2 regions of the Clostridium sp. CM039 genome follow, and region 2 is predicted to be linked to the other one. Evidence: riboswitches for the same ligand, from Rfam matches in the RefSeq annotation. Region 2 holds a riboswitch; the other holds the start of a gene.

Region 1 (4,408 bases), 1.2 Mb from region 2:
GATGAACTTGTAAAAATATCTAATAATTATGGTACATTTTCAGGTGTAGGTGATAAGATGGATGGTAAAGTTAAATTTGTTATGAAAACTGATGGGATAAAAGTAAAGACTGTGGCAACTAAAGAAGATAAAAAAGTTGTAGAGATAAAAGAAGAAAAGAAGGGCTTTTTAACATGGGTAAAGAACATATTTAGCAGTAATGATCAAATGAAAAAATAATAAATCTAAAAATGAAGGTAGATACCGATTTAAATCGGAATGTAGAATTTATGGAAAGTATCTATAACAAATGCGAAAATAATTTCAAAAGTAATAAAGGGCGTTAGTTTAAATTTAAACTAATGCCCTTTATTACTTTTGAACGGATAAACCAATGTTAATATTTACAAAAAATTCATAATTAAAAGATAAAATAAACATTGTATATTTTTAAATTGTAAACATATAAATAACAGTGTAAAACACAAAAGAATCCAGTTGATACACTAATATAAGTGGAGTATAATAATCTAAGTTTCAATGATTTAAAATAATAATTATTATGAATTTAAATGAGGAGCAAAATTATGACTGGCCATAAAAAAATAACGAAAAAAAAATTAAAGTTACTCATTGTAGCGATGTGTTTATCGCTAAGCATATTGACACTGAGGGCTTATTTAAATAAAATCAATAGAAATTCGAGTAAAAATATAGAGACTATATCTAGTAAAGATGCTGAAATTAAAAGTAAGGATCAAAATGCAAAGCTAACAAAGATAGCATTCGAGAAGAATAATAATGTTTATCTTTATGATGAAATAAATGAACAGATTAAATCTTTAGGGGATAATTCAAATTCAAAAGATCTATTACAACTTTCTCCAGATAAAACAAAAATAGTATTTAGATCTTTTAATGAAGAAAAAGAAATAAATCCCCCACATATAATTGTTTATGATATTAAAACTGAAAAATCAACAGAGATTGATATAAATAATAAAGACGTTCAACAAATTATTGAACTCAAGTGGATAGATAATGAAAACATTTTGATTACGGGTCATATTAATCCGTCAGCTTCAGGTTATGCAATATATAACATAAAAAACAAATTGGAGTTAATATCATGCGTTGGTACCATAAGAGATATTATTATAAATAAAAAAAGCATCCTTTATAGCGTTACACCTCATATATTTCCAAAACCTAGGGCCAATTTATATATTAATGGTAATAAAATTTTTGAAAGTATAGAGGATAAGGAAGAAATATATGATGGAGTGATATCTAAAGATGGTAAAATGCTTGCCTTTAGAAGTTGGCTTTCAGATTCAAAGAATTCGAATGGTGAAGTAAGTGCTTATATTAATGTAGCTAAAATTAATAATGATGGAAAATCAATAAGTGATTTAAAGAAGACAAGCATAAATAGTGACATAACTGGAGATTTAAAATTTGATGATAAAAATAATATAAATATTATAGGGGACAAATTTATATATAAATTAGAAGCAGGCAATATTATTAAGGAAAAAAATAATTTGCCAAAGCAAGCAGAACTTTCTGCTGCGCAACTTAAAAAATTTAAACAAATTTTGAACAAGCAATTCCCCGAAGAATCTATTTTAGAGCAAACAATATTAGAAGATATAGATATATATAATGTGGTAACTTTTTAGAATTCGGAACTAACCTAGAAATTAAAGGAGGGTTAAAAATGAATAATAACTATAAATTTTTTAAAAATAAAGATTGCGAATATTTCCCATGCCATCAAGTTAAAGATGATGAAAAATTTAATTGTCTATTTTGCTATTGTCCACTATATTTTCTAGAGGAGTGTGGTGGAAATGGGAAATTCGTAAGTGGTGTTAAAGATTGCTCAATTTGCATGATTCCACATTCTGAAAATGGATATGAGTATATAGTAAGCAAGATAGTGGAAGTAAACAAAGCAAAAAGAAATAATAACTAAGAAAAAGTATTTTTTACTAAAAAAGTATAATTTTAAAAAAACATTGCATTTGAAACGTTTACGTATTATAATTAAGTAAGAGTTAAAAATAAAATTTAATAGTTTCACATAAATAGAGGTGCAGATAAAGAGGTAATTTTTGAATGATAAGGATATGAACATCCAATGTCAAAAATGAAGTATTTGTTTGCCGAAAGAATATTTTGGTTCTTCAATTTATTCTTGGGGATAGAAAGTAGTATTTCTATCACTGCCATAAGAGTTCTTATGGAGAGCTATTTATGTAATGAAAAGATGTTTTTTCATTGCATTAATAGACCTAGTACTTTGGTTAATTAAGGCGCTGAAAAATCAGTGCCTTTTTTTATTTCAAAATAAATTAACATAAGGCATTTTCTAAAAGATACACAACACAGATTTGTTGTTTTTTACAAAATTCCTAAAAATTACAAAATGAATAACTACAATAAACGAGGAGGAAAATAAAATGAAGTCTTTAATAAGGTTAAGAATGAGTGCACATGATGCACATTACGGTGGAAATTTAGTAGATGGAGCAAGAATGCTTCAATTATTTGGGGATGTAGCTACAGAACTTTTAATTATGAACGATGGTGATGAAGGATTATTCAAAGCATACGATGCTGTAGAATTTTTAGCACCAGTTTATGCAGGTGACTATATAGAAGCTGTTGGAGAAATAGTGAAGGTAGGGAATTCATCAAGAAAAATGATTTTCGAAGCAAGAAAAGTTATAGTACCAAGACCAGATATAAATGATTCAGCTTGTGATGTATTAGAAGAACCAATAATAGTTTGTAAGGCAAGCGGAACTTGCGTAGTTCTAAAAGAAAACCAAAGAAAATAATATGCAAGAGAATTAATGTAAACTTTTTCACCTAGTGGTTAATATTTTAGTTGCTAAATAAGTTTGTGCAAAATTATCATAATATACATAACTTATCATAAATATTATGGTAGATAGTAATTATTTTTGCACCACGAAGCACTATAAGGAGGTAGCACATGGAAAAATTAATAATTACTGCAGCTATATCTGGAGCGGAAGTTACAAAAGAACATAATCCAAATGTACCCTATACTGTTGAGGAAGTGGCAATAGAAGCGGAAAAAGCTTATAAAGCAGGAGCTAGCATCATTCATTTACACGTAAGGAAAGATGATGGAACACCTACTCAAGACAGGGAAAGATTTAGAGCTTGCATTGAAGCTATTAAAGAAAGATGTCCGGATGCAATTGTTCAACCATCAACAGGCGGAGCTGTCGGAATGAGTAATGCAGAAAGATTACAACCAGTTGATTTAGGACCAGAAATGGCAACCTTAGATGCAGGTACTTGTAATTTTGGTGGAGATGATGTATTCGTAAATACTGAAAACACTATTAAAGAATTTGGTAAAAAGATGATTGAAATGGGTGTAAAACCAGAAATTGAAGTTTTTGATAAGGGCATGGTAGACATGGCAATAAGACTTCAAAAGAAAGGTTTTATAAAAACACCAATGCATTTTAACTTTGTTATGGGTGTAAATGGTGGGATAACTGCTTCGCCAAGAGATTTAGTATTTATGGCAGGAAGCGTGCCAGAGGGAAGTACTTACACTGTATCAGGTATTGGTAGATTTGAATTTCAAATGGCAGCTGTGACTATTGTAATGGGTGGTCATGTAAGAGTTGGATTTGAAGATAATGTGTATATTGAAAAAGGTATACCAGCTAAATCAAATGCAGAATTAGTAGAAAAAGTAGTTAGACTTGCGAAAGAACTTAACAGAGAAATTGCCACTCCACAAGAAGCAAGAGAGATATTGGGTTTAAACAAAATATAAAACTGATAATTGTTATATCTTCAAGATAAATAAGAGGAGGTAAAATAAATGAATAAGGTTGTATCTTTAGAACAAGTTAGGCCATTACTCAAAGATGGAATGTCAATAATGATAGGTGGATTTTTAGCCTGTGGAACACCTGAAAAGATGATAGATCTATTAATAGAAACAAATGTAAAAAACTTAACTATAATAGCAAATGATACAAGCTATGTAGATAGGGGCATAGGAAGACTTGTAGTAAACGGTCAAGTTAAAAAAGTTGTGGCTTCTCATATAGGAACAAATGCTGAAACGGGAAGACTTATGACAGAAGGAAAAATGGAAGTAGAACTTGTGCCACAAGGAACACTAATTGAAAGAATAAGAGCAGCGGGAGCTGGGCTTGGTGGAGTGCTTACCCCTACAGGAGTTGGTACTATGATAGAAGAAGGAAAACAAAAACTTACAATAGAAGGAAAAGAATATCTATTAGAGCTTCCAATTAAAGCAGATTTAGCACTTGTTTATGCAAGCGTCGTAGATGAAATTGGAAATGCAGTTTATTATGGAACAACAAAAAACTTTAATCCAATTATAGCTACTGCTGCAGAAACTGTA
Region 2 (4,408 bases):
TCCGTACAGTTCTAGTAAGGGTTGCGTTGAACTTTTGGTTTCCTCATATAGAAATTCTTTTTTTAATACAGCTGAGTATAAAAATCATGAAAAAATAATTGTAACAGCACGGGCAGGTAATGTAATTGGAGGTGGAGATTGGGCCATCGATAGAATTATACCAGACTGCATCAGGGCACTAGAAAATGATGAAGAGATTTTGCTTAGGAATCCAGGTGCTGTAAGACCCTGGCAGCATGTCCTTGAACCATTATACGGATATTTACTTTTAGGAACAAAAATATTAAAAAAAGATGTGGAGTTTTCTGGAGCTTGGAACTTCGGACCTGAAGCTCAAAATGTCATTACGGTTCAGGAGGTTGTCAGAAGACTTGTCAAAGAGTGGGGCAATGGAAGCTGGAAATCTTTAATCCTTAAGGGAGATTCATTCCATGAAGCAAGCTTACTAAGTCTTGACATTAGCAAGGCTAGATTCTGTTTAAATTTTAAGCCTAGGTGGGGCATAGATGAGACAATAGAAAAGACTGTAGAGTGGTATAGGAAATATAAGGATGAAAAGGTGATTGATATATGCGAATCTCAAATTAATGATTATTGTAGATAGAGCTCTCATTCTAGGTGCATTAATATCAATATGGAGTGAAACTTAGGGTTCTAAAAAAAGAATAAATAATCTTTCCAATCAGATAATATTTATAAAATATTACAATTTTTAAGAGAAGTCCAAAATGGCTTCTCTTAAAAATTATTATCAGGGTCGTACTTTAAAGAGCCTTTAGGTAAATTATGTTTAATACTTAACTATCGTCTAACATGTTATATTTATAGATTAAATTCCTCTGCAACAACCTTTATAGCCTTTAATTTATCTCCAGTTTTAATAGCACAAGTAATTCTTATTTCTGATGTAGTAATCATTTTAATTTCAATATTGTTTTTGTTAAAAACCCTAAACATTCTAGCTGCTACTCCAGAGGTTGTCTTCATGCCAAGCCCCACCACTGAAAATTTAGTTATCTCTTCATCAACTATAACTTTATTATCTGCTATTAAGTTATCTATAATTTCTAAACTATCCTTTAAGCCTTCTTTAGGTATAGTAAATGATACACTTACCTTTCCATCTATAGGTGATGTTTGACTTATCATATCTATATTGATTCTTTTACTTCCTATAGCTTCAAATATAGTAGACAATATATTCACATCTTTAGGTATACGCTGAAGTGTTACTGCAACATCCTCATCACTAGTTGCTATTCCTGTTACTGGCTTATTTTCCATATTCATATTTTTTACCTCCTTAATTGCCATAGCTAAAAGCGCGCTTGAAATTATTTCACCTGTTGATAATAAAGCATCCAGTTCTCTCTTATCCGGTTTTTCTCCTATGCCTTTTGATAGAGATAATAAATCATCTGTAGTGTCCCCCATAGCAGATACTACTATAACTAAATCTGTATCTTCATTTTTCCTCTTTACTATACTTTGTGCAATCCCTTTAATTTTCTCTGTAGTTCCTACAGATGAACCTCCATATTTTTGAACAACTACTGCCATAATCAAATCACTCCTATTAATTATCACCTTTGGTGCTGTTTATCACCTTCGGTGCTGTTTATCACCTCCGGTGCTGTTTATCACCTTCGGTGCTATTTATCACCTTTTGTGAGATTTAGAACTCTTATATATTGTTCCAAAAAAAATAAATACAGCAAAGGAACACCTTTGCTGCATAAAATACATGTTTTTATACAAACTTCGTGTACCTTGTAGCTCACCACTGAAAAATCAGTGACAATTTTACACATATTATATGTAATCTCAGAAAACAATTTCACCAAATACATTTTCTTCGGCCATAGCTCCTTTTCTTATTCATCTTAGCCTGTAAGCTCCGAACAAGTACTCTTAGATACAGCACCTCTACCCTAGGTAGTTTATTTTTTTAATTAGTTTTTATATTATCACAGTATATTTATAAGTACAATCATTAATTATAGATGTTTTTGTTAAATCATCTCCTGCGGAGCTGAACAGCTTTGAAGAAGATGAATTGACGACTTCAGAAGGAGATTTACCCCTTTGTAGACCTCTGGAGTAGATAAAAATTCTCAATTGTTATCCCACCACTGAAGTTTTCTATTTATTAGGGCAAGTAACTCCTACTTATAGAAGTGGGAGACTTTCCTTCTGAAATGTCGTTAAAACTATTTCTTAGGCATATATGGTATCTTATTTTTACCATCATATATTATTAAAGATTTAGCTTTTACAACATCAGTATTATATTTAAAATCTTTGTTAGAGAAATTTGCAACTACTTTTAAGTCCTTGCCAAATTTACTCATTTGTACAAGTTTGTCTGGTGAAAGTATTTTAAAATCCGTCATTTCCTTAGTTACAGCTTTTTTGTGAAATGGAGCCCAAATTTTATTGTGTGATGCTATTAAATCTTTATAATTATTCCATTCATATTTATCTATATGGTATAACGGTGGAGTATTATATAGAATTTCGTTTAACATTCTATTTCCTACTTCATCCTTTATTTTAAGCGTTGACCAGTCCCAGTGATAAGTAGTTATAACTGAGTCGTTGTAAACTAATTTAAAAAGAGGAAGAGAGTAAGTTTGATCAATAAATATATGTTTATATAAATCTTTTAGAGGAACTTGCTTCGAAAAACGATTAGGAACTCCGCCATTTGGAGAGTAATATGTTCCAAAATAATATTTACTATCTTTGTTTTTATTCATATCAGGATCCAGCCAAGAAAATGAGGGTGTTTCAATACCATGAGCAAAAGCTATAGTTTGGCTTGCAAAATCATTACCACCTTCAGAACCTATAACCATATTTTTATTATCTCTTATAAATGCCATTCTTTTAAGTCTTGCATTCATATCTTCTTGTTGTGTTGTTATGTGCTTCGGTGAGTAATCATCAAAAACCTCTCCAAAAGCATCGCAGTCAATAAACCAAGAATTATATTTTACGCCTGTATTTAAAATACTTTCTACTCTTTCTTTCACTGCTGGCATGGACAGAGTAGGATTAAGTTTTCTTCCTACCCCCTTAAAACCTTCTAATTTTTCACCCTTTCTATTTGTAACAGTAGCATTTTCATATAAAGATTTATCTTTAAAAGCAGCCGTAACCCATTTTTCTTCTCCAGGCTTATGAATAGAGTGATAAGAATCATAGGTACCTATTAAATAGCCCATATTATTGGCTTTTTCAACTAATTTAGGATTTATAGAACCTTGTATCCAATCATCGACGCCTATCCACGCATTTTTTATACCAGCGGCATTTATATCTTTTAATAAATCTACAGTATTGGAATTTGCCCAATTCTCTATTGGATCAAAATCATTTGGCATTTGAGATTTTAGTAACTTTTTATTTAAATCTATAAGTTCTAATTGATTTAAATTATTAACGCCTTTCTTTACTAATTTTTCAGTTTCTTTATCAAGATTCTTAAACACTTTAAGATTGTAAAAATCTTTTAATAATAATACCTGATTTAATGCACTCACTATTGTTTTCTTTTGATAATCGTCAACATAATCTTGAGTTTTTACTTGCTCAAAAACATCTAGCATTTCTTTTCCACCATCTATTTTTGTTTTTAATAATTCTTTTACCCAACTAATAGTTTCGTTTGATGTATTATTTCTAAATGCACCCCATTTCACATTTTCTTTTGAGATTACAGATTTATCCCAAAAATACATATGGGGTGCACCATAAAGTTTAGCAATGTTTTTATTTGTTTTTTCTTTACTTTTTAAAGTGGTGAATTTTCCTTTTTCAACAATATAATTCTTATATGTTTTTGCAATATTAACAGGGTCTTTTTCTGTTACATATATTCTAAATGAATATTCTTTATTTTTATTGATTTTAGGAAACTCATGATTAAATGAAAATTTAATTTTATCTTTCGAATTAAAAGTTATTTCATTATTGAACACATTTTCTATTACGTATAAAATAGAATATTTTTGCTTATTCAAAGCAAAAAATTGCATAGAAAATGATTCTAATGGTAAATAACTATTATTGCTTAAATATATTTTCCAATATTTATCGTTGCTTGGTATATATTTGCCTTCTGAAAGAGGAATGACATAGCTTTCAGCACTAACATTAGGCCATTGAAATTCCGAATTATTTTTCACATTAGATTTTATTTTTACATTTAAGTATGTATTTTCCTTTTTAATTTCCACATTTACATTTTCTTTAGGATATTTCCATGATACACTATTATTTGACCTTTTTAAATTTGATACTTTTCTTTTTGGTAACCCATCTGAAGCATTTTCCTTTACACCATTTTTTTCAATAGATAACTGAAAGGTTTCAGGATTTACAGTGAATTTGAAATTAGATTTTT

The links. A riboswitch is a leader RNA that binds a small molecule or an ion and turns the genes downstream of it on or off. The one in region 2 is predicted to bind lysine.
Region 1: it holds a riboswitch for lysine, as region 2 does, so the genes downstream of both, kal (3-aminobutyryl-CoA ammonia lyase) here and ACWJJ2_RS16940 (ACT domain-containing protein) in region 2, are expected to answer to the same signal.

The regions. Positions count from the first base shown of each region.
Region 1 is NZ_CM143649.1:2,431,784-2,436,191, reverse strand. Features, by position in the region: gene ACWJJ2_RS11510 (methyl-accepting chemotaxis protein) at 1-219, shown strand, start outside; gene ACWJJ2_RS11505 (hypothetical protein) at 567-1,661, shown strand; gene ACWJJ2_RS11500 (cysteine-rich small domain-containing protein) at 1,700-1,957, shown strand; lysine riboswitch at 2,063-2,243, shown strand; gene kal (3-aminobutyryl-CoA ammonia lyase) at 2,445-2,825, shown strand; gene kce (3-keto-5-aminohexanoate cleavage enzyme) at 2,984-3,808, shown strand; gene atoD (acetate CoA-transferase subunit alpha) at 3,857-4,408, shown strand, end outside.
Region 2 is NZ_CM143649.1:3,614,606-3,619,013, reverse strand. Features, by position in the region: gene rfbG (CDP-glucose 4,6-dehydratase) at 1-604, shown strand, start outside; gene ACWJJ2_RS16940 (ACT domain-containing protein) at 823-1,560, opposite strand; lysine riboswitch at 1,766-1,937, opposite strand; gene ACWJJ2_RS16935 (glycoside hydrolase) at 2,211-4,408, opposite strand, start outside.